3 regions of the Pallidibacillus thermolactis genome follow, and region 1 is predicted to be linked to each of the others. Evidence: riboswitches for the same ligand, from Rfam matches in the RefSeq annotation. Region 1 holds a riboswitch; each other region holds the start of a gene.

Region 1 (10,423 bases):
ATAAAATTACCATTACCTAAATAAATACCAACGTGTCCATCTTTTTTGTATGTATCGAAAAAGACAAGATCACCTGGTCTCATCTCATTTACAGATACTTTTGTTCCTTGGCTACTTAATTCAGACGTAGATCTTCCAACAGATATTCCTGCTTGTTTAAATGCCCAATTGACAAAACCAGAGCAGTCAAAATAACCTCTGGCAGGGTCTTGTGCCCCCCAAACATATACGGAATTACCGATAAATTGCTTACCTATAGAAGTTACAATTCCAATGGCATTACCAGCACTAGCCGATGGTGTTGAGGTTGAATTTTTGACCTTAGTGTCTTTTTTTGTTTCCTTCTTTGTAGAAGATTTTGATGGTGTTGAATTAATTGATTGTGATTGTGCCGTTTGTGACTGTGCTTGTGTATCTTGTGTTTCTTCTTGTCTTATTTGTGATTCTACTTGTCTTGTTTGGGTTTGTGTTTGTGTTTCTGCTTGTCTTGCTTGTAATTCAGCTTGTCTTCTTGCACGTTCTTCTTCAATTCTTCTTCTTTCAGCTTCTTCTGCCTCTTTCTTTTGTTGGATTAAGTCTTCTTCCGTATTTAGTAGTTGTTTCTTAAGTGCTTCTGCCTGCGCTTTTTGTTCAGAAATTGTTGCTTGGATTCCTTCTAGTTCTAACTTTTTATCTTTTAAACTCATTAATTTTTCTTCAGATTCTTTTTCCTTTTTAGCAAGCAGTTTAGCATCTCTTTTCTGTTCTTCAACTAAATTTTGATCGGCCTCAATAATTTTTGAAACTGCATTTGTTCTGCTTACTAATTCTGTAAAATTAGTAGAACCGAGAATGATATCCAAGTAAGCTTTATTCCCACCATTTTGTTGCATAAGTCGGAGGCGTTCTTTTATTAATTCTTTGCGCTCTTCCATCTTCTTTTGAAGATGCTTTTTGTCAGCATTTAACTGGTCGATTACATCTTGCGTTAACTTTATATCTTTTTCCGTTTTTGCAATTATTTTTTCATTTTCTTTAATTGCATTTTCAATTTTGGCGATTTGCTCTTCCACTTTAGCTTGCTTATTGCGATTTTCATCTATTTTTTGTTGAATCTCCGCAGGCCTTTCTGCAAAAGTCGGTGTTGCAGTATATAAACCTGTTCCTAAAAGAATCGTAGCACTTAGAACAGCAATTGACTTTTTCATTTAAGATCTCACCTTTTTCCCTATCTTTTGACATTTCTGACTACTATTCTACAAATCAATTTTGTCGAACGAATTACCATTATGTTACATTTATGTTTCAAATTACCTATTTTTTTTACAGACCTCTTTTATCATAGTTTGGAAAACTTTTCCTGTCAAGTTTCAAAAACTTCATGTAAATAGTAACCAATCCACTTTTTTAATAGATCTCTACAAAACACAAAAAGGGATCTATTCTTTCACAAAGTAAAGTGAATGAATAAATCCCTTTCTCTTTTTAGTGATCTTCCTTTTCCAGAACTTGTTTCATTATTTTTATTTTCCCAAGCGTCTCTGCTTCTCGATGAGCTAACATGATTAACAAATCGCCATGTGTTTCGACTGATCCATTTGGAACCTTAAATTTCACATCCGTTTTCCAAAACAGCTCACTAAACTCATTAATTCTTTGTTGTTGATGAACTAAGTTTTCAACTAATTGATATAAAGTTGGTGGCTTTATTTTCCAATCGGATACGCTAATATCTGCACTAAACAGCTCTGCATAATCTGTCGGTAATATTTGCATATCTCGCGAAACAAATAAAAACTTTTCGAACATGAATAAAGTATTACCTATATGCCAACGAATCGTTTGCTCGAAATATTTCGATTGTTTATCAACAATTTCCTCATCTAATTCTTCTATATATGAAAGAAGTGATGATCTTGCCAAATTAAACTGTTTTAACATTTCCATGCTTCATTCCTCCTACAGTTCTAGTATAGAGGAATCAAAGAAGAATGAAAAGTATAGCGATTTAAAGGGCTGGTTTATTATTAAGAATAAAAGAGGCGCCCTACCAGCCTCTATCTTAAATCGTAAGCCAAATAAAACCTACACGAAAGCCTCATTGTCTAATTTTGCAAGTTCTTCTCCTAAAAATTTCGCAACTGCTAACATTCCGAATTTGCCACTTCTTGCTTCTGCATCGCTGTTATAGTTCGTATTCGTATTTATATCGTATGTGTAAATATTCCCTTCCTTATCCTTAATAAATTCGATTCCGGCAACTTGAATGTCATTCGCTTTTAATACTTGTTCATATTTTTCGATAATCGGATCATGAAAATCTTCTTGAATTTCAAACATTGGGCGAACCGTAGTTTCTTCCCCGACTGGACAAAACAAATCATCAATTCGACAAGCATCAGCCGGACATAGTTCAAATCCATCGGAAGTATCCACCCGAACCGCATATAAGAATTTTCCATTGACAAACTCACAACGCGTAATAAATTTTTCTGGTGACTCAATATATTGTTGAATAAGAGTTATTCCATCAACTGAATTTTCAAATTGATCACTTTCTACATATGCTTTTAAAGCATCGAACGAATGGAACAATTGAACACCTAAACCTTTACCTGCTCGGTTATGTTTTGTAATAAATTTTTTTCCTTCAAAAGCCTTTGCAGCTTCAATTATTTGTTTTTTACCGACAGCAACCAATGTTTTTGGAGTTTTAATGCCATATTTTTCAAGTTCTAAGTATTGACGCACTTTACTTACTTCTAATTGTAACGCACGACTACCATTGATCACTTTCCTCCCATTATGTTCCAACCAAGCAAGTACAGCATGGGCAAGCTCAGGTGAATAACGATGTCCTCTTGTATGACTTGATGCACTCATGCGGTTGTAAAAGATCCCTTCAGGTGGTGTTTTTGTTAAATCAACCATACCGTCTCCTAAGTGCCAATCTTCATAAGGTAAATTTAATTCTTCCAGTCGTTTAAACAAATGGGCTGTCCATTCATGATTTTCATGTATTACATAAATTTTTGTCATATTCAAATCCCCTTTTATTTTGTTAATGCTCCACGTAGTTCTTCTACCTTTGGCATTACTCGTTTTGCAAATCGTTCCATCTCTTCTAATTGAGGTGAACACTGCAATAAGAGTAAGTTTACACCGGCTTTTTCATATTCTAAAATTCTTTTTGCTATTTGCTCAGGTGTACCGACAAGATTCGGACGCAACCCACGATTCGAAACAGAATAATCTTGAAGTTGTAACTTTTGTTCAAGTTCTGATTTTGTCGTAAAGTCCTTAAAGCCTGCATAACCACTTAGATCTTTTACATTTGTAATACGTTCTAACTCAGCGTATGCTTCATTTTCTGTATCACGACAAATCACATATGCTGCCATTCCAAAGGTTGCCAAAGGTTGTTTTCCAGCCTTTGCTCTTCGCTGTTTCATATCTTCAATTTTTACTTTCACTTCATCAACTGTACCACCATGCATAACATAAGCATCACAATAATTGGAAATGACTTCCTTTCCTTTATCGCTTTCACCACCAGCATACAGTTTTATTGTCGGTTTTTGCACTGGTTTCGGAAACAGATGAGTATTTTCTATTTTGTAATACTTCCCTTGATAAGAAAAAGTTTCTTCGGTCCATAATCCTTTTAAAATTTCAACAAATTCACTTGTTCGTTCATACCGTTCATCGTGGGATGTAAAGTCCCCGCCGTATTGTTTCGCTTCTTCCTCCCACCAACCGGATACGACATTTAATGTAAAACGCCCTTGGCTAATATGATCAATTGTTGCAGCCTGTTTCGCAGTCACAGCTGGATTATGATAAATCGGGCGTACCGCTTGGATAATTTCAATTTTTTCTGTTACAGCTGCTAATGCTGCAGCGAGAGACCATCCTTCTAATGTATCTTTTTTGACTCCTTTTATATCATTTAAATATAATTCAAGAATCAAAGTCGCTTCATAGCCCCAATTTTCTGCAGACTGGATCACTTCCTTTGCATATTCAAATGTTGTTGGCATGTTTTCATCTTCTACGTTTCTTAGCCAACCTCCAAATACTGGTAACCAGAATCCATACCTCACCTGTATCCCTTCTTTCTATCGTATTCAAAAATAAAACTCTTTTCCGATAAGAAAAGAGTTCGATAAACTTCATATCTCTTCTTATCTTTCAAGCGAATCGCTTGATGGATTTAGCACAGTATTCTAAAAAAGAACCTGTTGCTGAGGCTTCACTGGGCCATGTCCCTCCACCTCTCTCGATAAGAATAACACTATTTACTTAATTGTTTGTTATAATAAAATAAATTTTTTGAAATGTCAACAAAATAATCCCAATAATTCCTACTTGACTAATCTGTTTTTTAGTTATACAATAGTTTACAAATTTAATAATTTTCTTATCAAGAGAAGTCGAGGGAACTGGCCTGATGACGCTTCAGCAACCTCTGAATTTCATTCAGAAAGGTGCTAAATCCAGCAAGAAGTTTTTCTTGGGAGATAAGAAATGATTCGAATCGTATTTCAATCATCCTCTTTTCTCTTTAAGAAAAGGGGTTTTTTTATATAATTTACAATCAACTCTTATTTCCCAAAAACAAAAAACTTATTTTAAATAAATGAGGTGAAAGTATTGAGTGACGTCGTCATTATTTCGGGGAGTCCGACTGAAACATCTAGATCTGAGCAAGTATTAAAGTATTTAGGATCATTACTGTTAAAGGAAAATATGTCTGTTACACATTTTTCTGTAAAAGATGTCCCTTCTGAGGACCTCATGACCGCCAATTACCTTAGCCCGGTCATTCAAAACATTGTACAATCTGTTCAACAAGCGAAGGGGCTTATTGTTGGAACACCTGTTTATAAAGGTGCTTACGCCGGTGTATTTAAATCTTTAATCGACTTATTTCCACAAGATGTATTTCAACATAAACCTGTATTACCACTTATGACAGGAGGAAGTTCTAATCATCTTTTAGCATTAGAATATAGCTTAAAACCGTTAATTGCATCGTTAAAAGGGATGAACCTTAAAGGAATCTTTATTCAAGACGATCAAATTGATAAATATAGGGAAAAACCGATCGTTGATGAAGAGATTTTGCAAAGAACAAAAAAGCAACTGTACTATTTTAAAAGTTTAATCGACTTACAAACGGTTCATTTAACCGTTTAAAAGAGACTGAAGACGACAATTTTGGATTCGCGATGAATATCTTGGCATGCAACTATCATGAACATTCGTATCCTTGCTTGCAAAATAAGTACGTTAGACTATTCACAAAGGGAAGAGTTGGTTGGAATATCTTCACCTCAATTAAAAAAGTACAAGATTAATGGAATTAAATGGGAAAATCGTCACAATGAACGATATGAGTTTGCAGAAGAATTTTTGGACGTTTGCTAAAAAATTTTAAAAGGAAGTGAGAGAGAAGACAAAGCCTGTTGATACTTCATGAAATGTCCCTCTTTTTTCAGCATGAAAAAAGGGGGGCAAAATAAGTAACGTCACACGTTATACCAATTTAATTTCATTCATGAAAGGGTGAATCATTTGAGTGATGTTGTCATTATTTCAGGAAATCCAAATGAAATATCGGAAACTGAACAAGTTCTTAAATATTTAGGACTTTTACTAATTGAAGAAGGTTTTTCGGTTAAACATATTTCTGTAAAAGATATTCCCCCAGAAACACTTTTCAACACTGATTCTCAAAATCCGCTTATCCAACAAATGAAACAGTCTATACACAGCTCGCATGGAATTATTATTGGCTCACCTGTTTTACAAGGATCCTTTTCCGGCGTATTAAAAGCCTATATTGACTTATTACCACCTAACATCTTTGAACAAAAACCGGTCCTACCCATTATGACTGGCGAAAGCCTCGATTATCATTTCATATTAGAATATAGTTTTAAACCGCTCTTGGCAAACTTAAAAGGATTATGTATGAAAGGTGCATATATATTAAATAATCATATAGATAAATTTAAAGAGAATCCGATTATCGATCGAGAAACATCTCAAATTATCAAGAAGCAATTATCCCATTTTACAAGTATACTCCCCTCACGTTCTAGTAATGTAATATACATGAACGATGTTAAATTGAAAGGACACGAAACTTTTCTTTCAAAGTCAAGAAAACCAATAAATTAAATTGATGATCGTTCCATCCTTTCTTTCATTCAAAAGGAAAACCAGATTCATCTTTTTGAATCTGGTTCCCCCTATAAATAACCAATTTTGTTGTAATTGCTATATCTATGTGTCACAAACTCTAAAGTGTAAATGTTTATGGAATGGAATAGGAAGATAAATTGAAGGAAAAAATCTTTTAAATAACATTTAAAAGAATGAATCATTATAAATCAATTGATAAAAACTTTAAAGAAGTTGAGAAATGTATGCGAAATCTTAAAATAAAGATATGAATGCTTTGTATAAAGTAGAAGTAGACAGTAAAAAAGAATTCATAAAAATGGAGTGAAGCCCAAACACAGTTAAAAGTAGTTAAAAAAATGGGGCCGTTCAATGTAGCCCCCATTTCTATTTTTCCTTACTTCTCTTGATCTTCTTTTGTTGGTCCCATAATACCCGGTACTTTTAAACCGGCTTGTCGGATAAGAACGGTCATTTGTCCGCGATGATGGGTCTGATGATCCAATAATATGCGCAACACGTCACCTCTTGGCATGAGTCTACCCAAGCTTTCAACTTCTTCAACTAAATGATCGTTTGTAAATTTTCCTTTTACTTCCGCTTCTAGTTGACGTGACGCTGCTTTGTATGCCTCAACAATTTGACTGGCCTTATCTGGAATCGAATTTACATCACCAGAAATCGGTACTTGTAAGCCTACTTGTGAAGCAAAATAGGAAATGCTTGTCACTAAATGCCATCCTAACCAACCAAGAGTATTATGCCCCGGCACAATGGCTTGTCCGAGTTTTTCATCTGTTAGCGATTCCAGTACTTTAATTGTAGCATCTGTAGCACGACTCCAATCATTCAGAAAATCTTGTACTGTTCGGTACATTTGATCACTCCTATTTCATTATTGTTGCATAGTTATAAATCCATGTTATTTCTTCGATATTGTTGTATGCGAAAAAATTAGATGGAACAAGTTAATTCAGATTTTCAATTTTACCTTACTATATTAGACAAATAGTTTCAAAATATATGATCCCTTTATTTTGATTCACTAACGTATTGCTATATAATAATGTCCAGGAGGGAAATGTTCATGACTATAATTACGGAAACAAAATCATACAGAAAACCAGACTACGAAATCGATGAGATGTTTATTAATCGTTGGTCACCAAGATCCTTTTTAGATAAGGAAATTCCTGAAGAAGTGTTACTAACGGTTTTTGAAGCCGCACGTTGGGCACCATCTGCTTACAATGAACAACCATGGCGGTTTATTATTGCTAAAACAAAAGAAGAACGCGAACGATTTTATCCATTTATTAGTGAATTCAATTTATCATGGTGTAAAAAGGCGCCTGTACTTGTGCTAATCCTCTCTAAAACAACAAGAAATGGAGAATTTCTTCAAAGTCATTCTTTTGATGCAGGAGCAGCGTGGGCACATCTTGCTCTACAAGCGAACAAATGCGGTTTAATTACCCATCCTATGACAGGATTTGATTTTGATAGAGCTCGCGAAACGTTAGAAATCCCAGAGGATTATGCCATTGAAGCTTTAGTTGCGATCGGCTATCAAGGTGAAAAAGAAGCACTTTCTGAAAAATTACAAGAGCGGGAACAACCAAATGGTCGTCGTCCAATTAAAGAATCTCTTTTCACTGGAAAATTCGGAAACGAATTAAAGTAAATGAAATAATTGCTGAAAAAGGGTTGGCTAAAACACACCTACAGAAGCAAGAAATTAGATGCGATCTATTTGTGGAAGGATTAAGAAATTTTCTCAATTGAACTTAAAAACATATTGACATTTGATTTTGAGCCAGTTGGGGAAATCCCCCCCTTTTTCCAATCATTATAATCACCTATTCTAAAAAACTTTTAAAAAAAGTAATGCATTTTTTTATAGAATCTGATATATTAATAATACAAAAGTGAAGTCAAAGGGGAGTAGTTTTAACAATAAAGCCGTCATTTCATGGATCGTTTGAATCCATCGGTTTTATTGGCAACGATTCCGTTGTTAACGAGACCTTTGAATTATGATTACACCTCATAATTCAAAGGTCTCTTTTTGTTTGTTTCCTTTCGACTACATATTTTATAAAGGAGGAACTTTATGGATTTATCACTTTTTTTACAATATGGAACTGTTTTATTAGTCCTTGTCGTACTTGAAGGATTATTATCAGCAGACAATGCATTAGTATTAGCTGTATTAGCGAAAGGATTACCGAAGGAATTACAGAAAAAAGCCATTGATATCGGTTTAATGCTCGCATTTGTTTTCCGAATTGGAGCCATCTTTATCATTTCGTATTTATTCAACGTATGGCAAGTTCAAGCCATCGGTGCTGCGTACTTAATGTACATTGCTATCAGACATTTTATTAAAAAGGATCATCATGAAGTAAAACAATTGAAACCAAAAAGCTTTAAAGCTACGGTCGCTCAAATTGCATTAGCAGATATCGCCTTTGCGATTGACTCAATTTTAGCAGCAGTAGCATTAGTGATTGCATTACCTGCAACAACATTTGGTCACATTGGCGGAATGGATGCTGCACAGTTTATCATTATTGTTTTAGGTGCGCTTGCAGGATTAATCGTGATCCGATTTGCTTCGGCATTATTTATTAAATTATTAACCGCTCGACCAAGTTTAGAAACAGCTGCGATGTTAATTGTCGGCTGGGTCGGTGTAAAATTAGCTGTTCATACGTTAGCTCACGATGCACTCCATATCATTCCACATTCATTTGTAGAAGGACCCGTTTGGAACATCATTTTCTGGGTCGTTATGGTTGGAATTGCCGTGATTGGCTGGTTTGTTTCCGGAAAAAAGCAAGGAAATAACGAAACTACACAAGAAAAAGATAAAGAAAAACAAAGTATGTAAGATTGAGGCTGTCCAATGGGCCAAACCATTATCAGAACAACATTGACTGTTTTGCGGTTAGCCCTTGAAAAATTGGACAGCCTTCTATTTGTTTGTCTAACTTTTTATAAGAAATGGTTTCCTAATAGTAAATGATGTAATACATTCATTATGAATTTTTTATGACATTGATCATCAAAACAATTACTCACACTATAATGAAGTTATATCATTTACGAAGTATGGATACAAGCCAATTTATTGTTAAATAACGATGATAAAATTCGCATTTATGCTTATCTTATACGCTTTTCCATCCTTTTCCTACCTCGCAAAAAAGCTTTATTGTTTACACAATTCAAAAAATATAGTTAGATATTGAATAACAACTAGTGATATCACCTCGAAACTATCGAATAGAGAGGAGAATCGAATTGTTATCATTATCAAATGTTTCATTAAAAAAAGACGGTAAATACTTATTGAAAAACATAACCTGGAATTTAAATAAAGGAGAACATTGGAGCATCCTTGGCTTAAATGGTTCAGGAAAAACAACTTTGTTAAAGCTAATTAACGGGTTTTTCTGGCCAACTGAAGGAAACATTCAAGTACTCGGAAAAACATTTGGAAAAACTAGCATTCCAGACTTAAGAAGGGAGATCGGTTGGGTAAGTTCATCGTTACAACGGGAGTTATACAACGATCCGGTCCAATCTATAATTTTAAGTGGTAAGTTTGCATCGATTGGTTTATACAACGAAGTGAACGAACAAGATGTTGAAAAAGCTCGGCAATTAATGGAGTTCATGGACTGCATCCATTTACATGACGCGAAATTTAATACGCTTTCCCAAGGAGAACAGCAACGCGTCCTCATTGCACGCGCATTAATGGCGTCACCAAAACTTTTACTGTTAGATGAGCCGTGTTCCGGACTGGACATTATTCAAAAGGAAAAAGTACTTCATTATATTGAAAAATTAGCAAATAACCCCGGTGGTCCAACACTCATTTATGTAACACACCATTTAGAAGAGATTTTACCTGTGTTTTCACATATCCTTTTAATACGTGGAGGAACCATGTATAACGCTGGTAAAACTGAAGAAATATTAACAGAAGAAATGTTATCCAACTTTCTCCAACACCCTGTTACCTTACATAAAAATCAACAACGGTATTGGATTTCTTTAAAAAAGAAAAATCATTCTTTAATAAGCACTTAAAATAAGATGAAGGAGGCAAAAAAGACCTGTTTGCCTCCAAATTTCTTTTTAATCCATATTACTAGTTTCCATTCTTATCTTTACCAGCTTCTTCTGCTAATTCCTCAAATGACTTAACTTTTCCATGGGGTGGATTGTTTTGAGTTTTTCGTAA
Region 2 (10,423 bases), on a different contig from region 1:
CAATCATATACGGTTTATTTGGAGCGGTTTTTTTTGTTGCAACATTAAATTTTGGGATGTCCATTATTTCGGCCTCTTTAACATTAACAATCATAATTTTGCCAGTCGTCATTCGAACGACAGAAGAAGCTCTTAAAACGGTTCCACAAAGTTATCGTGAAGGGTCATTGGCACTTGGTACGACCAAATTACAAACATTATTAAAAGTCATATTGCCAAGTGCTGTTCCTGGAATTTTGTCTGGTATCATTTTATCTATGGGAAGAATAATCGGAGAATCTGCGGCAATTTTTTTAACAGCTGGTACGGTAGCAGCTTTACCTGAAGGAATTTTCTCTTCTGCAAGAACTTTAACGGTTCATTCATACTTAGTTACACAAGAGGCCGGGGATATAGAGCTTGCATCAGCCATCGGTATCGTATTAATTGTTATTATTTTCGTTCTTAATTTAACAGCGACATATATATCAAATAAACTGAATAAAGCGGATTAAAGAGGTGTAATTAATGAAAACAGCAGTTCAACTTCCTAAAAACAACTCCTTCCAGCCTCAAAATAATAAAAATGCGAAAATTAGTGTTCATAATTTTAATTTGTTTTATGGTGAAAAACAAGCATTATTTGATATTTCATTGGATATAAACGAAAAAGAAATTACAGCATTAATTGGTCCATCTGGATGTGGGAAATCAACGTTTTTACGGTCAATTAATCGAATGAATGACTTAATTGATAATGTAAAAGTTAGTGGCGAGATCTTTATAGATAATGAAAATATTTATCGGTCCAATGATGTAATTAAATTAAGGACAAAAGTAGGTATGGTATTTCAAAAACCAAACTTATTCCCAATGAGTATTTATGATAATGTTGCCTATGGTCCACGCATGCATGGTATTAAAAATAAAAAAGTATTAAATCATATTGTCGAAGAGAGTTTACGAGGCGCCGCAATTTGGGATGAGGTAAAAGACCGTTTGAAGTCATCTGCTTTAGGTCTTTCTGGAGGTCAACAACAACGGGTATGTATTGCAAGGGCAATCGCAATGAAACCTGAAGTTATTTTAATGGACGAACCAACTTCAGCGCTTGATCCTATTTCAACTTTAAAAGTAGAAGAATTATTATCACAAATGAAAGAGAACTATACAATTGTAATTGTTACACATAATATGCAACAGGCAGCACGTGTGTCCGATCGAACAGCATTTTTCTTAAATGGTGAAGTTATTGAATATGATACAACAGATACAATCTTCTCTGTACCTAAAGATAAGCGAACAGAAGAATACATTACTGGACGTTTTGGTTAAGTAGAAATGGAAAAGAGAATGACCAAAAGTTTGATTTTAGGCTCATTGATAGGTATGTTGAAGACACGGCCTGAGTCATCTCAAGTATTATTGTAGGAACTTCGGCCGTGCCGTTGGGGAGCTGTCAACACAGTCTTCAGAAATCCATTTTTTTATGCTTGTTAACAAGCTCATTATTATTGTATCTCATTTTAAATGAGAACGAACGGTTACTTTTCTCGCTATTAAAATAATGGATGCGGCAATGATGAATAACACGGTTGCAACACTTGCGAATGCTTCATCCGGTGTGAGTGTAAAAGCACCTGTTATTGACGATCCTAAAAATGAACCAACTGAAATACAGCCGTAAAATATACCAAAGGCTGTACCCCGAATATTTCGAGCAGAGTGTTTCGATACTAAATTAGCCATGGACGGAAAAATTAAGGCAAAACCGATACCGTAGCAAACCATTCCGATAAATAACATCTTTAAACTTTGTGCTGTATATAATAATAGATCTGAAGCAGCTACAACGATTAAACCGATTGGTAAAACGTATTCGTTATGGAATCTATCATATACACGATTTGTAGGTAATAAGAAAAATAAAATAGCTACAATACCAAATGTACTAATTAATATGCCAGTCAAGTGATTTTCAATGTGTAATGCTGAGGCTTTTAAAGGTAACATATAAGCTAAAATACCTTGTGATGCAGCAAAAGCAACAGAACCAAAAAAGGCAATAAGTAACCCTTTATTTTTTAATAAAGCAAAAACATTTCTTGCATCTGAAGCTGTCGAGTCTCCATAATCTGCTTTTTCTTTTTGTAATGGTTTAATGAAAAGCGAAATCACTAAACCGATAAGCATAAAAATAGAAATAATCATATATACTTCAGGTTGACCAAGCCTTGCCGAAACAATACCACTATATGTTGGTCCACCAATGGCAGCTAAACCAACTGCTGCACCAGCATAAGCCATTGTTCGTCCGTGATGTTGATGAGTGCTTTTATTATAAAGAGTGATATATGTGAAAGCGGCAGGTGTGATAATACCAGCACTTAATCCATTTAAGAATCGGACCCATAACAATTGTTCAGGTGTTTGGATAATAGTATATAAAAATAGAATGATCCCATTAATTAAAAAACCAGCAATTAATATCTTTTTCGGACCATTCTTATCAACTAAAAGACCAGAAAAGAAATTACTCAATAAATTCGAAAAGGAATAAATGCCCACGATAAATCCGATAATTCCAGTGTTAGGGTCTGCCCCTAAGTTTTCAGCATATATACTTACAATTGGTAACTGTGCAAATAAGTCGTTAAATGATATAAATATTAGTAAATATAGTAAAAATAGCACGAAAAAACCCTCTTTCTCTTATACATAAATGTTTGTTACATACTTATCATATTCGTTTAAAAGTATAGCACTAATTCAAAAAGAATTCTAAAGAAGGAAATTAAAAAAAGCAACCATAATAGGTTGCCAAAAAATGGATTGCTCATACAGACTCCCAATGCTTAGAAATAAATTCATCCCGTCCAGATTTTTTCCGATCTTCTAAATATTTTTCAGGGGCTTTTTTATAAAAATCTTGATGATATTCTTCGGCTGGGTAAAACGGCTGAGCTGGTAAAATTTTAGTCACAATCGGTCTATTGAATTTACCACTTTTTTCTAATTCACTTTTCGATTTCTCTGCCAATATGCGTTGTTCCTCTGTATGGTAAAAAATCGCTGTTCGGTATTGACTTCCTCGGTCATGGAATTGCCCATCAGGATCAGTTGGATCAATTTGTTGCCAATAAATATTTAAAATGGTTTCATAAGAAAGTTTAGTTGGATCATAAGTAATTTGAACAACTTCGTAATGTCCTGTAGTACCTGATTTAACCTGTTCATAGGTTGGGTTTTCAATATTTCCTCCTGAATAACCACTAATGACACTTTCTACACCTTCCCATTGGTCAAATGGTTTTACCATACACCAAAAACATCCACCGGCAAAAGTGGCTTTTTCTAAATCTGACATAGATATCAACTCCGATTATAGCGTGTTAAAAGTTTATTTGTAAATTTTAACATGAAACTAAAATTATGCAAGAAAAAACATGCAAGGAGCAGAAATGAATATAGGCATAAGAATAAAAAAATAGGAAAAAATCCATTCTAATAAATGCATTTAGTAAATGCGTAAAGGAGGATAAATATGAAACATACTCGTGCGTTATTGATAAAGTTTGTCATGATCACAGTAGTATTACTTGTAACTCTTGGATTTTTATATGGGGTTGATTTCGGAGATATATTAACCATTAGTCTTATTTTAACAATAGCTGCATATTTAATTGGTGATATGGTTATTTTACCTCAATTCGGAAACACTGCTGCGACTATTGCAGATTTTGGGCTAGCTTATTTAGGAACTTGGCTAGTTGGAGCGATGATAATAGAACAACCAATTAGATTAGGCGTAGCGAGTTTTATTACAGCATTAATTATTGCAATAGGTGAAGCGTTTTACCATCGTTATTTAACTAAGACAGTGATTCATGATCAAAATAAAAAAGATGATTTGGATCTTTTACGGCCAAGTTATCAAACGGAATTTGCAGAAGAAACGAATCCTAAAATCAATACAGAAAATAATAAAAATCGTGAAGAGAATACAAGATATACTACTGAATTTGCCCAGGAGACAAAGCCCAAGCTTAATGAAAAAAGCATGAGCAAAAGTAAAGAGAACAATGATTTCTCTACAGAATTTGGTGAAGAATTTTCTTCAAATTATAATGCACAAACAAGTAGTCGAGCCAATATACACTGGTACCAAACTGAAGCTGATACTGAATTTGGTGAAGACAATTATATTTCAAAAAAGACAAAGAGTAATACTAAGAAAAAAAGTCAATCGCAATCGAAAAACGATCAGTATCAAACAGAGCTAGGAATGGAATTTTCCGAGCCAACTAATTCAAAATCAGTGACAAACGAAAAAGTGGGCCAATCTCCGAATGTTACAAATGATCCTTCCTATTATTTAAGAGGGCATGATTTCCAATCAGGATATAATTATGTATCGGTTGAAGATAATCAAACAAATATGGTGGGAGAAACAAACGAAACTGGAAAAAATGAAACTAATGCAAGATTGGATAAAAATAATCATCCAGAAAACGGTACATGAATGTGAATTAAATAATATATATAAGGCATGTAGATGAAAACTCTACATGCCTTCGTTATTTCTTAGTAGGACCATTTATTTACTAAGTGTCGGTTTCAATATGTTATTTATATCAATATTATCAGCTTTACTGGTCAGGTTACGAAATAAATGTTTAACTTTTTCATTTCCTTTTCCTTTCCTCATCGTATAAGCTGCCGTTGCCCCACCTGCTATACCAAGACCAAGTAATGATAACAACATTGTATTTCGTCTTCTTCTTCTGCGAGGCATCATATTCATCATTTTATTGATATTCATTTGTTTCATTAATTGTCTTCGCATGGCCATATAAACATACACCTCTTTCTCTATAGTCGAAGAAAATAATTTCTTCTCTAGTATTGTTTGTGTAATAAGTAAAGGTATACAAGGGAGTAAAATCAGTAAATGGTTATTTTTGTCTTTCTTCTATTATTTGGTTGTGAACGATGTCTCATTTTGACAATTATGTTTTCACTATTTTTGCCGAATACTATTGTTATAAAGCTATAAAAGGAGCGTTAAGTATATGTTAACGAAACAACAAATTCATCACTTAAAACAAATCCTAACACAAGAAAAAAATGATATTGAAAAAAGGCTGAAAGAGAATAATCAATTCGATTTAAATAAAGGACATGCACATGAGTCGGTTGGAGAATTATCAAGTTATGATAACCATCCTGCAGACGAAGCTTCGGAATTATTTGAAAGACAAAAGGATGTTGCCTTGAATGAACATGAAGGGGAATATTTGAAAAGTATTCACAATGCATTACTGGCCATTGAAAAAGGAACATATGGCAAATGTGTAATATGTGGGAAAGACATCCCATATGAACGTTTAGAGGCAATTCCTACTACGATATACTGTAAAGAACATTCTCCGGACAAAGTCACGTCAAAAGACCGTCCTGTTGAAGAAGATGTATTAATGACGCCTTATGGTAAATTTAATTTTGATGTGTCAAGGGATGAAGGAATTACTTTCGATGCTGAAGATTCATGGCAGGAAGTGGCGTCTTGGGGAACAAGTGATTCACCCCAAGATTATTTGGAACAAATCGAACATTACAATGATGTAAATATTGAACCTAACGAAAATCTTGGGTATGTAGAAGATTATGAAAATTTTAGTGCAGTCGATCTTTATGGAAAACCAATAAACATATATCCAACAAAGCAACATGAAAAATATGAAGAATTATTAGATGAAGAAGGTACAATGACGATTTTCGGTGACTTGCCAGGTAATGAAAAGGATCCATATGTAGATGAATAGTCCATTATTTAAAAATAGTTAAAAATACATTTAAATAAAAAATTAAAAAAGTGTTGACGTATAGAAAAATTTTCCTTATACTCTAAATAACAAAAATTTAATAAGTGAGTATTTACTCTTATCAAGAGTGGTGGAGGGATTAGGCCCTATGAAACCCGGCAACCTTCAAACAATGTTTGAAAAGGTGCCAAATCCTACAGATCTGAGTTGATCTGAGAGATAAGAGGAGGAAGCGAATATTCGACCTCTTCTTATTGAAGAGGTTTTTTATTTTATACATTCCTCTTCAACTCTCTAATATATTAAATACTCACTGTACTAAAATTAACGAGGGGGAATTGGAAATGACAAATAATTACAAAGACGAAACCATATTATTACATGCAGGACAAGAGGTAGACCCAACGACAGGTTCACGTACTGTACCGATTTATCAAACCACTTCTTATGTTTTTAAAGATGCCGATCATGCTGCGGATTTATTTTCACTAAAAGAAACGGGAAATATTTATTCACGTATAATGAATCCAACCGTTGATGCTTTTGAAAAGCGTGTTTCCGAACTTGAAGGCGGTATAGCTGCTGTAGCTACTGCATCTGGTTCAGCAGCCATTACTTATGCAATTTTAAATGTTGCTGAAGTGGGCGATGAAGTAATTGCAGCGTCTAACCTTTACGGTGGAACATATAACTTATTTGCGAATACAATTAAAAAATTTGGTGTTACAGTAAAATTCGTAGATGCAGAAGATCCAGAAAATTTCCGGAGAGCTGTTACAAATAAAACAAAAGCTTTCTTTGGAGAAATTATTGGCAACCCAAGTTTACAGGTGTTTGATGTAGAAGCCGTTGCTAAAATAGCAAACGAAGTCGGTGTACCATTAATTATCGATAATACTTTTGCTCCATATAGTGCTAAGCCAATCAAGTGGGGAGCAAACGTTGTTGTTCATTCCGCTACAAAATTAATCGGTGGTCACGGTAATTCTATCGGTGGTGTTGTTGTTGATGCTGGAAACTTCGATTGGAGTAATCCTAAATTTACCGGATTTAATGAACCAGATCCAGGTTACCATGGCCTGAAATATGCAGAATTAGGTGAAGCTGCCTTCGCGTTAAAATTACGCGTTCAATTATTACGTGATACAGGTGCATGTTTATCCCCACAAAATGCATTCTACTTTTTACAAGGTCTTGAAACACTACATTTACGTTATGAGAGACATAGTGAAAATGCTTTAAAAGTAGCAACTTATTTAAAAGAAAATCCGAATGTTGCATGGGTAAACTATCCAGGTCATGAAGATCATCCTTATTACGATTTAGCGAAAAAATATTTACCAAAGGGAGCTGGTTCCATTGTTGTATTCGGTGTTAAAGGTGGGAGAGAAGTAGGCAGACAAGTTGTCAATAACGTTAAATTATTCTCACATGTTGCAAATGTAGGAGATGCAAAATCATTAATTATACATCCTGCTTCAACGACCCATTCTCAATTAAGTGATGAAGAACTGAAACTCACTGGTACTCCGGAAGAATTGATTCGGTTATCCGTTGGTATTGAAAACGTCGATGATATAATAGAAGATCTTGACCAAGCAATTAAAAACGCTGTAAAAGCGACTACTATCGTTAATGGTTAGATTGAATCATCTTACATTTGGTCATGATAGGATTTTTTTCATTAAATTCTGTCATGACCATTATTGTATGACTGGAATTTGTGCTTTTTTACTAAAGGAGTGTTAGAATATTGGGGAAAAAAGCAGCAATACTAGGTTTTGGAACTGTTGGCCAAGGGATTTATGAGGGAATTCGTTCCCATCGAGAGTATATTAAAAATGTTCTAGGAACATCGATCGAAATAGTAGCTATTTTAATTAAAGACCCATTGAAAGATAGACAAATTGATGCGGGAGTACTTGTTACGAATAAAATTGAGGATATTTTAGCAATACCTGATTTAGAAATTGTCTTTGAAGCGATTGTAGGAAAAGATCCATGTTTTTCATATTTGAAACAGATAATTGAAAAAGGCTGTCATGTCATTACGGCAAATAAAGCAATGTTTGCTGCCTATGGACATGAATTATTAAAGTTGGCAGAAAAACATCATGTAAAGGTGAAATATGAAGCAACTGTTGCTGGTGGTGTACCAATTATTGGAGCCCTTACAAATCTTTTGCAAGCCAATAAAATTTTTGAGATTCAAGGTATATTAAATGGTACATCAAATTATATTTTGACGGAAATGCGAAAGGGAAATAATTCTTTTGATCAAGCCTTAAAAAAAGCGCAAGAATTAGGTTATGCTGAGGCTGATCCGTCTAGTGATATTGAAGGATTTGACGCCTTTTATAAATTAAACATCTTAATACACACGGTAACTGGAACGAATATTGAATGGAATCGAATCGAGCGAAAAGGGATTTCGTCAATTACAAAAGAGCAAATCGTTATTGCTGATAAATTAGGATTACGTTTTCGACATATGGCCTATTTTTCCAATTATCCGAACGAACAGCCACAATTTTGGGTAAAACCTGTTTTAATAGACGTTAACCATCCGTTTTATTCAATTGATGGTGTTGATAATACAATCTTTGTAAAAGGTTCATTAATTAGTGGTCTAACCTTTACAGGTCCCGGCGCAGGGAAATTTGCGACGGCAAGTGCAATGATTGAAGATTTGTTACAGATTTATCATACAAAGGATAAGATAAAAAAACGAAAGGACGTTTCGTTGATTCAAACACTAAACAGTGAAAAAAATGTTAACTCTAATAATGAAAAAAATTGGATTATTTTTAGTAAACTTAATGCAAATCAGTGGAATATTCACATCCAATATAAAAAGAAATTCAATATTGATAATTATGCAATTTTTCTCATCTCAGCTCGCGAACAAGTGATTAAACAATATTTTAATAACGCTAATATCTTTGTGTATGAGTTGATTGGTGATGAACGAATAGACCAAATAAAAATTAATGAGCAACAATTGCAAATTGTATAATCGATTAAAAAGACTATTTATATAAGGAGGGAGGGGCTTTTTGCTCCTCTTTTTTCCTTATATTTCAGTGCAACAATCTTTAAAATTTACCTTCATTTTTGTTATGATATGATATATTTCGAAGTTCTAAATATCAATCAAGATGTTGGAGGATATTCCATGCCAAAAAAAGTCATTTCGTTCATCCGCCCTTATATAAAATTAATGATTATTGCATGGATGTTAATGCTTATTGAATTAGCAGTAGAACTAACAGCCCCCATTTTGATGGCGAAGATCATTGATGAAGGTGTATTGGTTCATGAAATAGATGTTGTTATTGAGTGGGGAATTTGGTTATTAATCATCACTTTAATTGCTTTTGTTGCAGGAATTACCAATTCTTTTTTTGCTGCATTTGTTAGTCAAAATTTCGGTTTTGATATTCGGAATAATATGTATTCAAAGATCCAAAATCTCTCTTTTCATCGTTTAGTTTTGTATCCAACCGCTAACTTAATTACTCGTTTAACCAATGATGTAACACAAATTCAACATACAACATTTATCATTATGCGAATTGCACTTCGAGCACCATTATTAGTTTTATTAGGAACGATAATGGCATTTTTAGTGAATTGGAAAATTGCATTAGTATTTATCTTCACCATTCCAGTTATTATATTTTTCTTATTCTATATGATGAAACTCGGAATTAAGAATTTCCGATCAGTGCAAAAACGACTGGACCAAGTGAATCGGATCATTCGTGAAAATTTAAAAGCAATGCGAATTATTAAAGCCTTTTATCGAAAAGAATCAGAAGTAACTCGATTTATTGCTGCCAATCACCAGTTAAAAATACAGACGATGAAAACAATGCGAATGATAGAGTTAAACACCCCAATACTATTGTTTATTATGAACGTAAGTATTGTAGTTATTTTATGGTATGGAAATGTGCAGTTACAAATCGGTGGAGCTGGTGCGGGAGAAGTTGTTGCCATTGTTAACTATGCGACGAGAATTACTGGATCGTTGTCCAACCTTTCATGGATTATCATGGCATTTGCGAGAGCGAAAGCATCAAATGACCGAATGAATGAAATTTTAATGATGGAAGAAGAGAAAAGTGGACCACAAAGTGTAAAACAACCGATAAAAGGAAAGATCCAATTTAAGGATGTCTATTTCAGCTATGATGAGAATCATAATAAAGATTGGATTTTAAAAAGTATAAACTTTACCGTTGAACCAGGCCAAAAAGTCGCGATTATGGGTTCTACAGGTTCAGGAAAAACCTCCTTATTCCAACTAATACCAAAACTCTTTGAACCCAATAGTGGACAGTTATTAATTGATGGTAAAAATATAAAAGTTTATAATGCCATTCATCTTCGTAACCAAATTGGTTATGTTCCTCAAGAACCCCACTTATTTTCTGGTACCATTAAAGAAAATATTGCTTGGGGTAAACAGGATGCAACGATGGATGAAATAGTTGAAGCAGCAAAAGATGCTCAAATTCATAGCTCAATCCTACAATTTCCAAAACAATACGATACAGTAATCGGACAGAAGGGCGTCAACTTATCAGGTGGTCAAAAGCAACGCTTAACGATCG
Region 3 (10,423 bases), on a different contig from region 1:
TTTCCCAAGTGATCAGTATGAAACTGATTATGAACCATCAAACTTCCAGTTATTAGGACGAGTTGAGAATGCTTATACGTATATTGCATTTAAATTAGGTCGTTGGGATGAAGAAAAAGGCGAAGCTGTTCAGGATCGAGATACTCCACTACAAGACGTAGAATTACGTAAAGCAATGGCCTATGCAATTGATAATGATGCAATTGCGAAAAACTTCTACAATGGTTTACGTTCAAATGCAAGTACTTTAATGATTCCATTCTTTGAAGATTTTCATAATCCTGACATTGAAGGATACTATTATGATCCAGAAAAGGCAAAAGAAATTTTAGATAATGCTGGATATAAAGATGTCGATGGTGATGGGTATCGTGAGGATAAAGATGGAAATAAAATGGTATTTAATTTTGCTTCCATGGATAGTGGTGAAACATCCGAACCTGTCGCCCAAGCTTATATCCAATGGTGGGATGATATAGGTATTAAAGTTCAATTATTAGAAGGTCGTCTACATGAATTTAACTCCTTCTATGATCGTATAGAACAAGATGATCCTGCTATTGATATTTATCAAGCGGCTTGGTCAACCGGTACAGACCCAGATCCATATGGCTTATATTCAAAATATGCGAAGTTCAATTACCCTCGTTATGTAAATGAGGAAAATGAACAACTATTAGCTGACGGTCATTCTGAGGACGCATTTGATTTCGAGTATCGTAAAGAAGTATATGACAAATGGCAACAACATATGGTTGATAACGTACCTGTCATTCCAACTTTATACCGTATAGAGCTATTTGCAGTTAATAATCGAGTGAAAGATTATACGTTAGAAGTGGGAACAGATTGGGGATATGAAGATATTGCCGTTACTTCTGAACAACCAGAAAAATAAATCATGAAAAAGCAGTGATTTTCTGAAATCACTGCTTTTTTCCATGTGTACGGACAGGATTTTCCAAGCACACGATATTGATCCTGTCCAGGACCGTTAATTTGTTCTTGGCTATGGGGACGTCGGTGAAATTTGATATATCACAAGAGCAAGATCATTTGTTAGTGATGCGAAAATCATTGCTAGTAAACCGCATTGATCTGGAAAGTCTAGTTTTGAGGATCATTGATAGGTTACGTTGTTAGAAGCGCATCCAATGGCACGGCCCCAGCAAACGCTCTTGTGCGCTTGCTGGGGCCGTGGCTTGTGTGCCTGATGCTTATGCTTTCGGCACAAAGTTTTTGTTGTTTCCACTGGAGTCGCCGCCAACGCTCCTTTCAAAAAATCCACTTTTTATGTCTTATTAGACACCCTTATAATCTATATAATTGGCCCGCCTAATTTTTCAATTTCTAAATTATCACTAGAAAATTTCTTAAAGTTTTCTTTAAATTGATTCGCTAGTTCTTTTGCTTTTTCAAAATAAGCATTTTCATCGGACCAAGTTTTATTTGGTAAAAGGACTTCTGAAGGTACGCCAGGCACTTCCACTGGAATCTGTAAACCAAATATTGAATCTTTTACAGTTTCAACATTATTTAATTTACCTTCAATTGCGGCGCGAACCATTGCTCTTGTATATTTTAAATTCATACGGCTTCCGATACCGTATTCACCGCCAGTCCAGCCTGTATTTACTAAAAAGACTTGTACATTGTGCTGGTCAATTTTTTCACCTAACATTTCAGCGTAGCGGTTAGCTGGTAATGGTAAGAATGGCGCTCCGTAACAAGTTGAAAATGTTGCTTCTGGACTTGTAACACCGCGTTCGGTACCAGCTAATTTACTTGTATATCCACTTAAGAAATGATACATTGCTTGCTCTTTCGTTAATTTTGAAATTGGTGGTAATACCCCAAATGCATCGGCTGTTAAAAAGATAATGGTTTTTGGGTGACCAGCTTTGCTTGGTGTGATAATATTTTTAATGGCATGTAATGGATATGCCGCTCTTGTATTTTCTGTTAAACTTCCATCATCAAAGTCAGCTTTTCCGTTTTGATCAACGACTACATTTTCTAGGACTGATCCAAACTGAATAGCGTTATAGATTTGCGGTTCTTTTTCTTCAGAAAGATTGATACACTTTGCATAGCAACCGCCTTCAATATTAAATACGCCATCAAGGGACCAACCATGTTCATCATCACCGATTAATTTGCGGTCATCATCGGTGGATAGGGTTGTTTTTCCGGTGCCAGAAAGCCCGAAAAATAGTGCGACATCACCATCTTTTCCAACGTTTGCAGAACAATGCATAGATAGAATATCTTGTTCTGGTAGTAAATAATTCATGACAGTAAAGATGGATTTTTTCATTTCGCCAGCATATTCAGTACCGCCAATTAATACAACTTTATGTTCAAATGAAACGATAATGAATGTTTCAGAACGAGTACCGTCAACTAATGGATCTGCTTTGAAGTTTGGTGCAAAGACAACTGAAAATTGAGCTTCATGTTTTTTTAACTCTTCTTCAGTTGGACGGATAAATAATTGATGAGCAAATAAATTATGCCAAGCATATTCTGTAATCACTTGAATAGGAAGGCGATAATTTTCGTCTGCACCAGCAAATCCTTTAAAAACAAAGATTTCATCTTTTACTTTTAAATAATCTAAAACTTTTGCATATAAACGTGAGAATTTTTCTTCCGAAATTGGTTGATTAATACTGCCCCAATCAATCTTATTGCAGACTGATTCTTCTTGAACAAAGTATTTGTCTTTCGGTGATCGACCAGTGTATTTTCCGGTTTTAACACTTACAGCTCCTGAAGTTGTAAGTACCCCTTCATTTCTGCTAATTACCTTTTCAACCAATTTTGGAACGGATAATTGTGTAACAACATTGGTTCCACTAAGTAATCCTTCTAAACTTTTGACATTGTAAATTGTATTCATTTAAAAAAACCTTCCCCTTTATGATTTCTATTTACCCTTTGTTTAATTAGTATAACATATTTATTTTATTAGTCTATACTAATAATCAAAAAAAGTTGAAAGAATTTCGTAAAAAATATTAACGATTTCTTATTAATATACTCTTTTTACAAAATAAAAATTTATAGTTATTATTTGATTAAAATGATTGACACTTAGGGTTCTTTTAATGTAAGATTTACATTTGAATGGATACTCTTATCCAGAGTTGGTGGAGGGACAGGCCCGAAGAAGCCCAGCAACCTGCATTTGTGCAAGGTGCTAACCGATGCAAGGAATACCTTGATCGATAAGAGTGAAAGGAACGCAAATATACCTTTCCTCTAGCGGGGAAAGGTTTTATTTTTTTAGCCTTCATTTCTTGTTACATATGCGTTGAAAATACCATATAGTGTATGTATATGTAAAACGTTCGTGAATGAATTAATTCATATGAATCAGAAGTATTATAATTTTATTTATTCCTTTCCATCTTAGGAATTGGAATTTTGATTTATTTCATAATAATGATGAAGTTAATGGTTATTATCTTTGTTGTGTACATTAAGGAGGATAAAAATGGCTAATAGACGTTTATTTACTTCTGAATCTGTAACAGAAGGACATCCGGACAAAATATGTGATCAAATTTCCGATGCGATTTTAGACGAAATACTAAGTAAAGATCCAAATGCTCGAGTAGCTGCTGAAACATCAGTAACTACGGGTTTAGTCTTAGTATCTGGAGAAATTACAACAAATTCGTATGTTGATATACCAAAAATTGTTCGTGATACTATTCGTGAGATAGGTTATACCCGTGCAAAATTTGGCTTTGATGCAGATACATGTGGTGTATTAACATCGATTGATGAACAATCACCGGATATTGCTATGGGTGTTGATGAGGCACTTGAAGCTAGAGAAGGTACAATGACAGATGATGAAATTGAAGCAATTGGTGCCGGAGACCAAGGATTAATGTTTGGTTTTGCATGTAATGAAACAGAAGAGTTAATGCCATTACCAATATCATTGGCTCATAAATTATCTCGGCGCTTATCCGTTGTAAGAAAAGATGGAATTTTACCATACTTACGTCCTGATGGAAAAACACAAGTAACAGTGGAGTATGATGAAAACGGAAAGCCTGTGAGAATTGATACAATTGTCCTATCTACTCAGCACGATCCTGAGACTACATTGGAACAAATTCAAAAGGATATCAAAGAGCATGTCATTCACCCTATTGTTCCTAGTGATTTAATTGATGATCAAACGAAATATTTTATTAATCCAACGGGACGATTTGTAATTGGTGGTCCACAAGGAGATGCGGGATTAACAGGTCGAAAAATTATTGTTGACACATATGGTGGTTATGCTCGTCATGGAGGTGGCGCCTTTTCTGGAAAAGATCCTACAAAAGTAGACCGTTCTGCCGCATACGCAGCACGTTATGTTGCAAAAAATATTGTAGCAGCAGGTCTTGCAGAAAAATGTGAAGTACAACTCGCATATGCCATCGGTGTTGCTCAACCAGTTTCGATTGCTATTGATACTTTTGGTACAGGCAAAGTCAGTGAAGATGTTCTAGTAAGGCTTGTTCGGAAACATTTTGATTTACGCCCAGCAGGAATAATTAAAATGTTAGATTTACGTCGTCCCATTTATAAACAGACAGCTGCTTACGGTCATTTTGGTCGTACTGATTTAAATCTTCCTTGGGAGCAAACGCATAAGGCAAAAATTTTAAGGGAAGAAGCTCAAGTAGATTAATCTATTTTGTAAAATGGTATGTTCATAAGGTGACAGATAGAATATAATAAAAGTCCGTCTTTATAAACATGTGGTTTAGTATGACATTTTCTAAATCAAAATGTTTTCTAAAGACGGACTTTTGTTTGGAATGGTCCTTATGTAGAGAAACTTATGATAAGAAGGGGTAAACATATAAGTTAGAAAATATATTTATTCTTGTTGTAAAATTCTCTTGTAAAGATGGGGAGTTCGCACAATATCAGCGAGTGTAAATTGATCTAATACTTGGAAATAAGCGTTTAAAGCTTCCCGAAAGACTCGAGTTAATCCACAATAATTTGTCAATATACATGGATTGGGATGATTGGGGTCCATACAGTCAACCAAATAAAATCCATCTTCTGTTTGACGAACTAACTCACCAATATTAATTTTATCTGGTTTCTTTGCTAGTTTGAATCCTCCATTTCTCCCTCGAATCGTTTCAATGTATCCAAGTTTTCCGAGATTATGGATGACTTTCATTAAGTGATTTTTTGAAATATTGTAAGCATCTGCAATTTCTTGTATATTACAAAGTCTGTTCTGATCCATTGCAGCAAGATAAATTAAGGTTCGTAAAGAGTAATCGGTATATAAAGTCATTCGCATGGACATCACCAAAAGTTAATTTTGTTTCTATTATAACATAATAAAAACGTATGGATATTTTCTTCTAATTGTGAACGTTTTTTTAAAGATGTATTTGAAATATTGCTTTTTGAAAGCGATTTAGATACATTTAAGATGTATTTAAAATATATGTTTTAAAAGGAGAGGACGAAATGTTATCAGAGAAAACAATTGAGATTGTGAAATCAACGGCACCTGTTGTAAAGGAGTATGGTACTAAAATAACGAAGGTCTTCTACAAAAAAATGTTGGGGGAAAATCCTGAACTATTGAACTATTTTAACCATGTAAACCAAAAAGTCGGTTCTCAACCAACGGCTTTAGCAAATTCGATTATTGCTGCTGCAGAAAATATCGATAATCTTGAAGCGATTATTGGTCCTGTAAAAACGATAGCGCATAAACACAGAGCATTAAGTATACGTCCAGAACATTATCCAATTGTTGGCGAAAACTTGTTATATGCGATAAAAGAAGTTTTAGGCGATGCTGCAACTGATGAAATCTTAAAAGCATGGGAAGAAGCTTATGGAGAAATTGCTAACGTATTTATCCAAATAGAAGCGAAAATGTATGAAGAAGCTGCGCTTAAACGAGGTGGTTGGGCAGACTTTAAACCATTTACAGTTATTAAGAAAGTAAAAGAAAGTGATGAAATTACTTCTTTCTACTTACGAGCTCTAGATGGTACACCAGTTCCAGACTTCCAACCAGGACAATACATTACTGTAAAAGTGGTTATTCCAGGTGAAAAATTTGTTCATAATCGCCATTACAGTATATCAGAAGCTCCTGGAAAAGATTATTTCAGAATCTCTGTAAAACGTGAGGCAGACAAAGAACCTGTTGGTATTGTTTCAAATTACTTACATGATTATGTAAATGAAGGTGATCGATTAGATGTAAGTGCACCGGCTGGCGATTTTGTATTAAATACTGCAGAAGAAGAGCCAGTGACATTTATAGCAGCAGGTGTTGGTATTACACCATTGCTCAGTATGTTTGAAACATTAGTAAACAAAGGTAGTAAACGGAAAATTACTTTTATTCAAGCGGCAAGAAATGAAAATGTCCGTGCATTTCACGAAGATCTGAAAGAATTGGTAACGAAAGCAGAGAATGCGAACCTTTATACAGTGTTAGATGAAAAAGTTAATGAAACGACTGAAGTTGATCACTTAGGACTCATCGATCGCGAGTTTTTAGAAAAGGTAGTGAATAAAGACGGAATTGTTTATTTATGTGGACCACAACCATTTATGAAAGCAATGGTCGAAAATCTTAAAGCAATGGGAATTTCTGAAGAGAATATTCGTTTTGAGTTATTCGGTCCTCAGTTACAAGGTTTAGATTAATTTTTTAACGATTAAACACTATTACGATAGTGGAAACATGACATATATAAACAAAAAAACTGCATAAAATCAAAATGATTTATGCAGTAGTGAAAAATAGGTTTCTATATATAATCATACTAAAAATATAAAATAAATAAAATAGAATGCTCATAAGGCTATCCAGCATGTCGTTATTGAACTGGATAGCCTTATTAATGTCTTTCAAATATTCTAATTTAATTGGAGTGGTATTAGGAGGAGAGAATTTCTTTAATTTAATGAATATTTATTGGAAAACTATTATAAATTGCGTTATACATAGAAAGTATTCGAAAGTATCACATACAATGCAACCCCACTTTTACTACTTACTTTGTAAAGATTTATAATACTGGCCTTTTTCCCGATATTCACGATAAATCCGATCCATTTCTTTATAATCTTCATCTGTCAATTCGCGAATTACTTTTGCTGGTCGTCCGAAGGCCAAAGTATGTGGTGGAATTTTTTTACCTTGGGGGACTAGACTTCCAGCCCCTATAAAGGCATGCTCTCCAATTTCAGCACGGTCAAGTATAATCGATCCCATTCCAATAAGTGCATTTTTTTTAATAATACAGCTATGTAGAGTTACTTGATGTCCAACGGTTACATTATCTTCTATTATGAGCGGGTTATTTGGACTTTGATGGAGCATACATAAATCTTGAATATTTGTGTTGTTGCCAATTTTTGTTGGCGCAACATCCCCGCGTATAACCGTATTAAAAAAAATACTTGAATATTCCCCGATCTCTACATCTCCAGTAATCGTGACAAAGTCACCTAAAAATACTGATTGTGCTATTTTCGGATATACCCCTTTATATGGATAAATTTTAAACATTCCCAAACTCCCTTTCCTTTCGTTTATAACAAAACTATTTTACAATAAATATAAATATTTTGTGGTGTTAATGCTTTTTTCACTTAAACAGACAAATAGTGATTATAAATTGAATAAGTATTAAAAAAAATACATGAGTGAGGCGAAGATATTGTCAATTCCAAAAAACCCATTATCTTTGATGAAACAATGTTATAAAAAAATATTCCCAATCGTTGATGAAGAATTAAAACGCTGGAATAGAAAAGCGGAGGCAATTCCGAATCGGGAATTGAGAAAACAAGCATTAAATAGCCAAAAAAATAAACGATTTCATTGTGAAGGTGGAGCGATACTCGGCTTATTAGCAAAAGAAAAATATAAAGAGGCCATTTCATTTATTGTTGCTTATCAAACGATTAGTGATTATTTAGATAACCTTTGCGATCGTTCGACATCCCTTAGTCCTCTTGACTTCCGTACACTTCATCAGGCTATGTTTGATAGTGTTACAATTGAAAATGGGTGCAAAAATTACTATCGTTATCGGGAAGAACAAGATGACGGTGGTTACTTACAAGAATTAGTGAAAACATGCCAAACGGTTTTGAAGAATGTAAAAGGCTATCCTATCATTCGCAAGCATTTAATCGATTTATGTCAATATTATTGTGATTTACAAGTACATAAACATGTAAAAGAAGAAGATCGATTGCCTCGGTTAAAAAATTGGTTTATAGCCAATAAGAGCTCTTTGCCTGATATAAATTGGTTTGAGTTTGCTGCTTGTTCGGGTTCTACGTTAGGAATTTTTTGTCTTGTCTCTTATGCATGTCAGGAAAATTTTACTCGTAAGCAGGCTCAGACCGTTCGTAATGGATATTTTCCTTATATTCAAGGTTTACATATTTTATTGGATTATTTCATTGATCAAGAAGAAGATAAATTAGGAGGAGATTTAAATTTTTGTTCTTATTATGAAAGTCATGAAGAATTATTGAATCGATTCCAATTATTTATAGATGAAGCGGATAAACATGCACGTTTACTCCCTGATCGAAAATTTCATCAAATGATTAATCGAGGTTTATTAGGACTATATTTATCTGACAGAAAAATCCAATCACAAGAAACGGAACTGTTGGCAAAAAAAATCCGAAAACATGGTGGCTGGATTAGTCAATTTTTTTACATGAATGCAAAAATTTATCAACGAAAACAGACTAAAGTATAGGTTGTATACCATTACTAGCCGTTTATAATTTCAAAACGGCTATTTTTTAACTCTAAATGTCAACTTTATATTTAAAAGGTTGACAAAAAGGTCGGTTGTCTATTATTTTTAGATTGTTAATAATATTTTGGAGGTGCCGTTATATGAAGGGAAAATTAAAAACAATTGAAATAACCCTAATTAGTTTATTCGTTGTTTTGATTGCAATTGGTGCTAATATTACCACTATTGCACCGTTTTTAATCGTAGGTGGTGTTCCCATTACGTTGCAAACCTTTTTTGCAATTTTAGCAGGATTAATACTTGGATCAAGACTTGGGGTGATGGCAACAACTGTTTATATGATTGGTGGACTCATAGGACTTCCTCTGTTTGCACAATTTAGAGGTGGTATTGCTGCTCTATTTTTCCCAACATTCGGATTTATTCTTTCCTTTATACTCGCAGCCTTTGTTTGTGGAAAAATAGTCAAAAATAAAAAGACAGTTACACCTTATATTATTGCAGCGTTAGTAGGTACTGCCATCAACTATGTAGTTGGAACAAACTGGATGTATTTTGCCTATTTAAATTGGGCGCAAGCTCCGGAAGGATTTTCTTACGGAATGGCTTGGCTATGGATGATAGCACCGCTGCCTAAGGATATTATTTTAGCGTTTGTTGCTGGTATTATTGCACATCGTATGCACGTATCTGTTTTAACAAAGGGTCAATTTCAACATTTACGTACAGGGGCATAAATAACTTTTGCTTCAAAAATTAGTTCTGTTGTTAAAGGGGAAAATGGAATGGGAAATTGGAAAGAATTAGCCTATGAAGTTTTAAGTGGAAAACAATTATCGAAAGAAGAAGCCTTTCGTATTTTGAAGTCACCAGATGAGGAATTACTTGAATTACTTCATGCTGCTTATATAATTCGTCATCATTATTATGGTAATAAAGTGAAATTGAATAAAATAAAGAATGTGAAATCGGGAATTTGTCCTGAAAATTGTAGTTATTGTGCTCAATCGAGTATTTCTAATGCTCGGATTGAGAAATATACAATGTTGGATAAAGCAAGTATTGTGGAAGGGGCTAAAAAAGCCTATGAAATGCAAGTTGGTACATATTGTATTGTAGCAAGTGGTAGAGGACCAAGCCAACGTGAGCTTGATACGGTGACAGCGGCTGTACAGGAGATTAAAAAACGTTTTAATTTAACCGTTTGTGCTTGTTTAGGTATCCTTAACTCAGAACAAGCTTTGAAACTAAAAGAAGCGGGTGTTGATCGTTATAATCATAATATTAACACGTCGGAAAAACATCATTCTGCTATAACGACTTCTCATACATTTGACGATCGGCTACATACGTTTAAACATGTAAAACATGCTGGTATTTCACCCTGCTCTGGAGTTATTGTCGGGATGAAGGAAACAAAAGAAGATGTAGTAGATATGGCTTTTAGTTTAAAGGCACTAGACGCAGATTCGATTCCGGTAAATTTCTTACATGCAATTTCAGGTACGCCATTAGAAGGAACAAATGAATTAAATCCAAGATATTGTTTAAAGGTGCTTGCTCTCATGCGCTTTGTAAATCCAACAAAGGAAATCCGAATATCCGGTGGACGTGAAGTAAATTTACGAACT

The links. A riboswitch is a leader RNA that binds a small molecule or an ion and turns the genes downstream of it on or off. The one in region 1 is predicted to bind S-adenosylmethionine.
Region 2: another riboswitch for S-adenosylmethionine. It lies ahead of OEV82_RS14390 (O-acetylhomoserine aminocarboxypropyltransferase/cysteine synthase family protein); the one in region 1 lies ahead of ssuE (NADPH-dependent FMN reductase).
Region 3: another riboswitch for S-adenosylmethionine. It lies ahead of metK (methionine adenosyltransferase); the one in region 1 lies ahead of ssuE (NADPH-dependent FMN reductase).

Annotation. Positions count from the first base shown of each region.
Region 1 covers NZ_JAOUSE010000008.1:881-11,303, forward strand. Annotated here, with positions in the region: gene OEV82_RS04555 (C40 family peptidase) at 1-1,187, opposite strand, end outside; gene OEV82_RS04560 (DinB family protein) at 1,465-1,926, opposite strand; gene OEV82_RS04565 (ATP-grasp domain-containing protein) at 2,065-3,018, opposite strand; gene OEV82_RS04570 (LLM class flavin-dependent oxidoreductase) at 3,033-4,082, opposite strand; SAM riboswitch class I at 4,161-4,268, opposite strand; SAM riboswitch class I at 4,397-4,506, shown strand; gene ssuE (NADPH-dependent FMN reductase) at 4,633-5,178, shown strand; gene OEV82_RS04580 (hypothetical protein) at 5,236-5,409, shown strand; gene OEV82_RS04585 (NAD(P)H-dependent oxidoreductase) at 5,557-6,165, shown strand; gene OEV82_RS04590 (DinB family protein) at 6,566-7,045, opposite strand; gene OEV82_RS04595 (nitroreductase family protein) at 7,256-7,852, shown strand; gene OEV82_RS04600 (TerC family protein) at 8,282-9,061, shown strand; gene OEV82_RS04605 (ABC transporter ATP-binding protein) at 9,475-10,269, shown strand; gene OEV82_RS04610 (DUF6254 family protein) at 10,331-10,423, opposite strand, start outside.
Region 2 covers NZ_JAOUSE010000063.1:2,449-12,871, forward strand. Annotated here, with positions in the region: gene pstA (phosphate ABC transporter permease PstA) at 1-494, shown strand, start outside; gene pstB (phosphate ABC transporter ATP-binding protein PstB) at 508-1,314, shown strand; gene OEV82_RS14365 (MFS transporter) at 1,501-2,673, opposite strand; gene msrA (peptide-methionine (S)-S-oxide reductase MsrA) at 2,816-3,346, opposite strand; gene OEV82_RS14375 (YndM family protein) at 3,524-4,501, shown strand; gene OEV82_RS14380 (hypothetical protein) at 4,577-4,831, opposite strand; gene OEV82_RS14385 (TraR/DksA C4-type zinc finger protein) at 5,052-5,804, shown strand; SAM riboswitch class I at 5,920-6,030, shown strand; gene OEV82_RS14390 (O-acetylhomoserine aminocarboxypropyltransferase/cysteine synthase family protein) at 6,149-7,447, shown strand; gene OEV82_RS14395 (homoserine dehydrogenase) at 7,558-8,820, shown strand; gene OEV82_RS14400 (ABC transporter ATP-binding protein) at 8,980-10,423, shown strand, end outside.
Region 3 covers NZ_JAOUSE010000028.1:23,642-34,064, forward strand. Annotated here, with positions in the region: gene opp4A (oligopeptide ABC transporter substrate-binding protein) at 1-898, shown strand, start outside; gene pckA (phosphoenolpyruvate carboxykinase (ATP)) at 1,319-2,902, opposite strand; SAM riboswitch class I at 3,137-3,237, shown strand; gene metK (methionine adenosyltransferase) at 3,500-4,699, shown strand; gene OEV82_RS09920 (RrF2 family transcriptional regulator) at 4,892-5,332, opposite strand; gene hmpA (NO-inducible flavohemoprotein) at 5,506-6,708, shown strand; gene OEV82_RS09930 (gamma carbonic anhydrase) at 7,055-7,576, opposite strand; gene OEV82_RS09935 (tetraprenyl-beta-curcumene synthase family protein) at 7,728-8,789, shown strand; gene OEV82_RS09940 (biotin transporter BioY) at 8,933-9,529, shown strand; gene bioB (biotin synthase BioB) at 9,578-10,423, shown strand, end outside.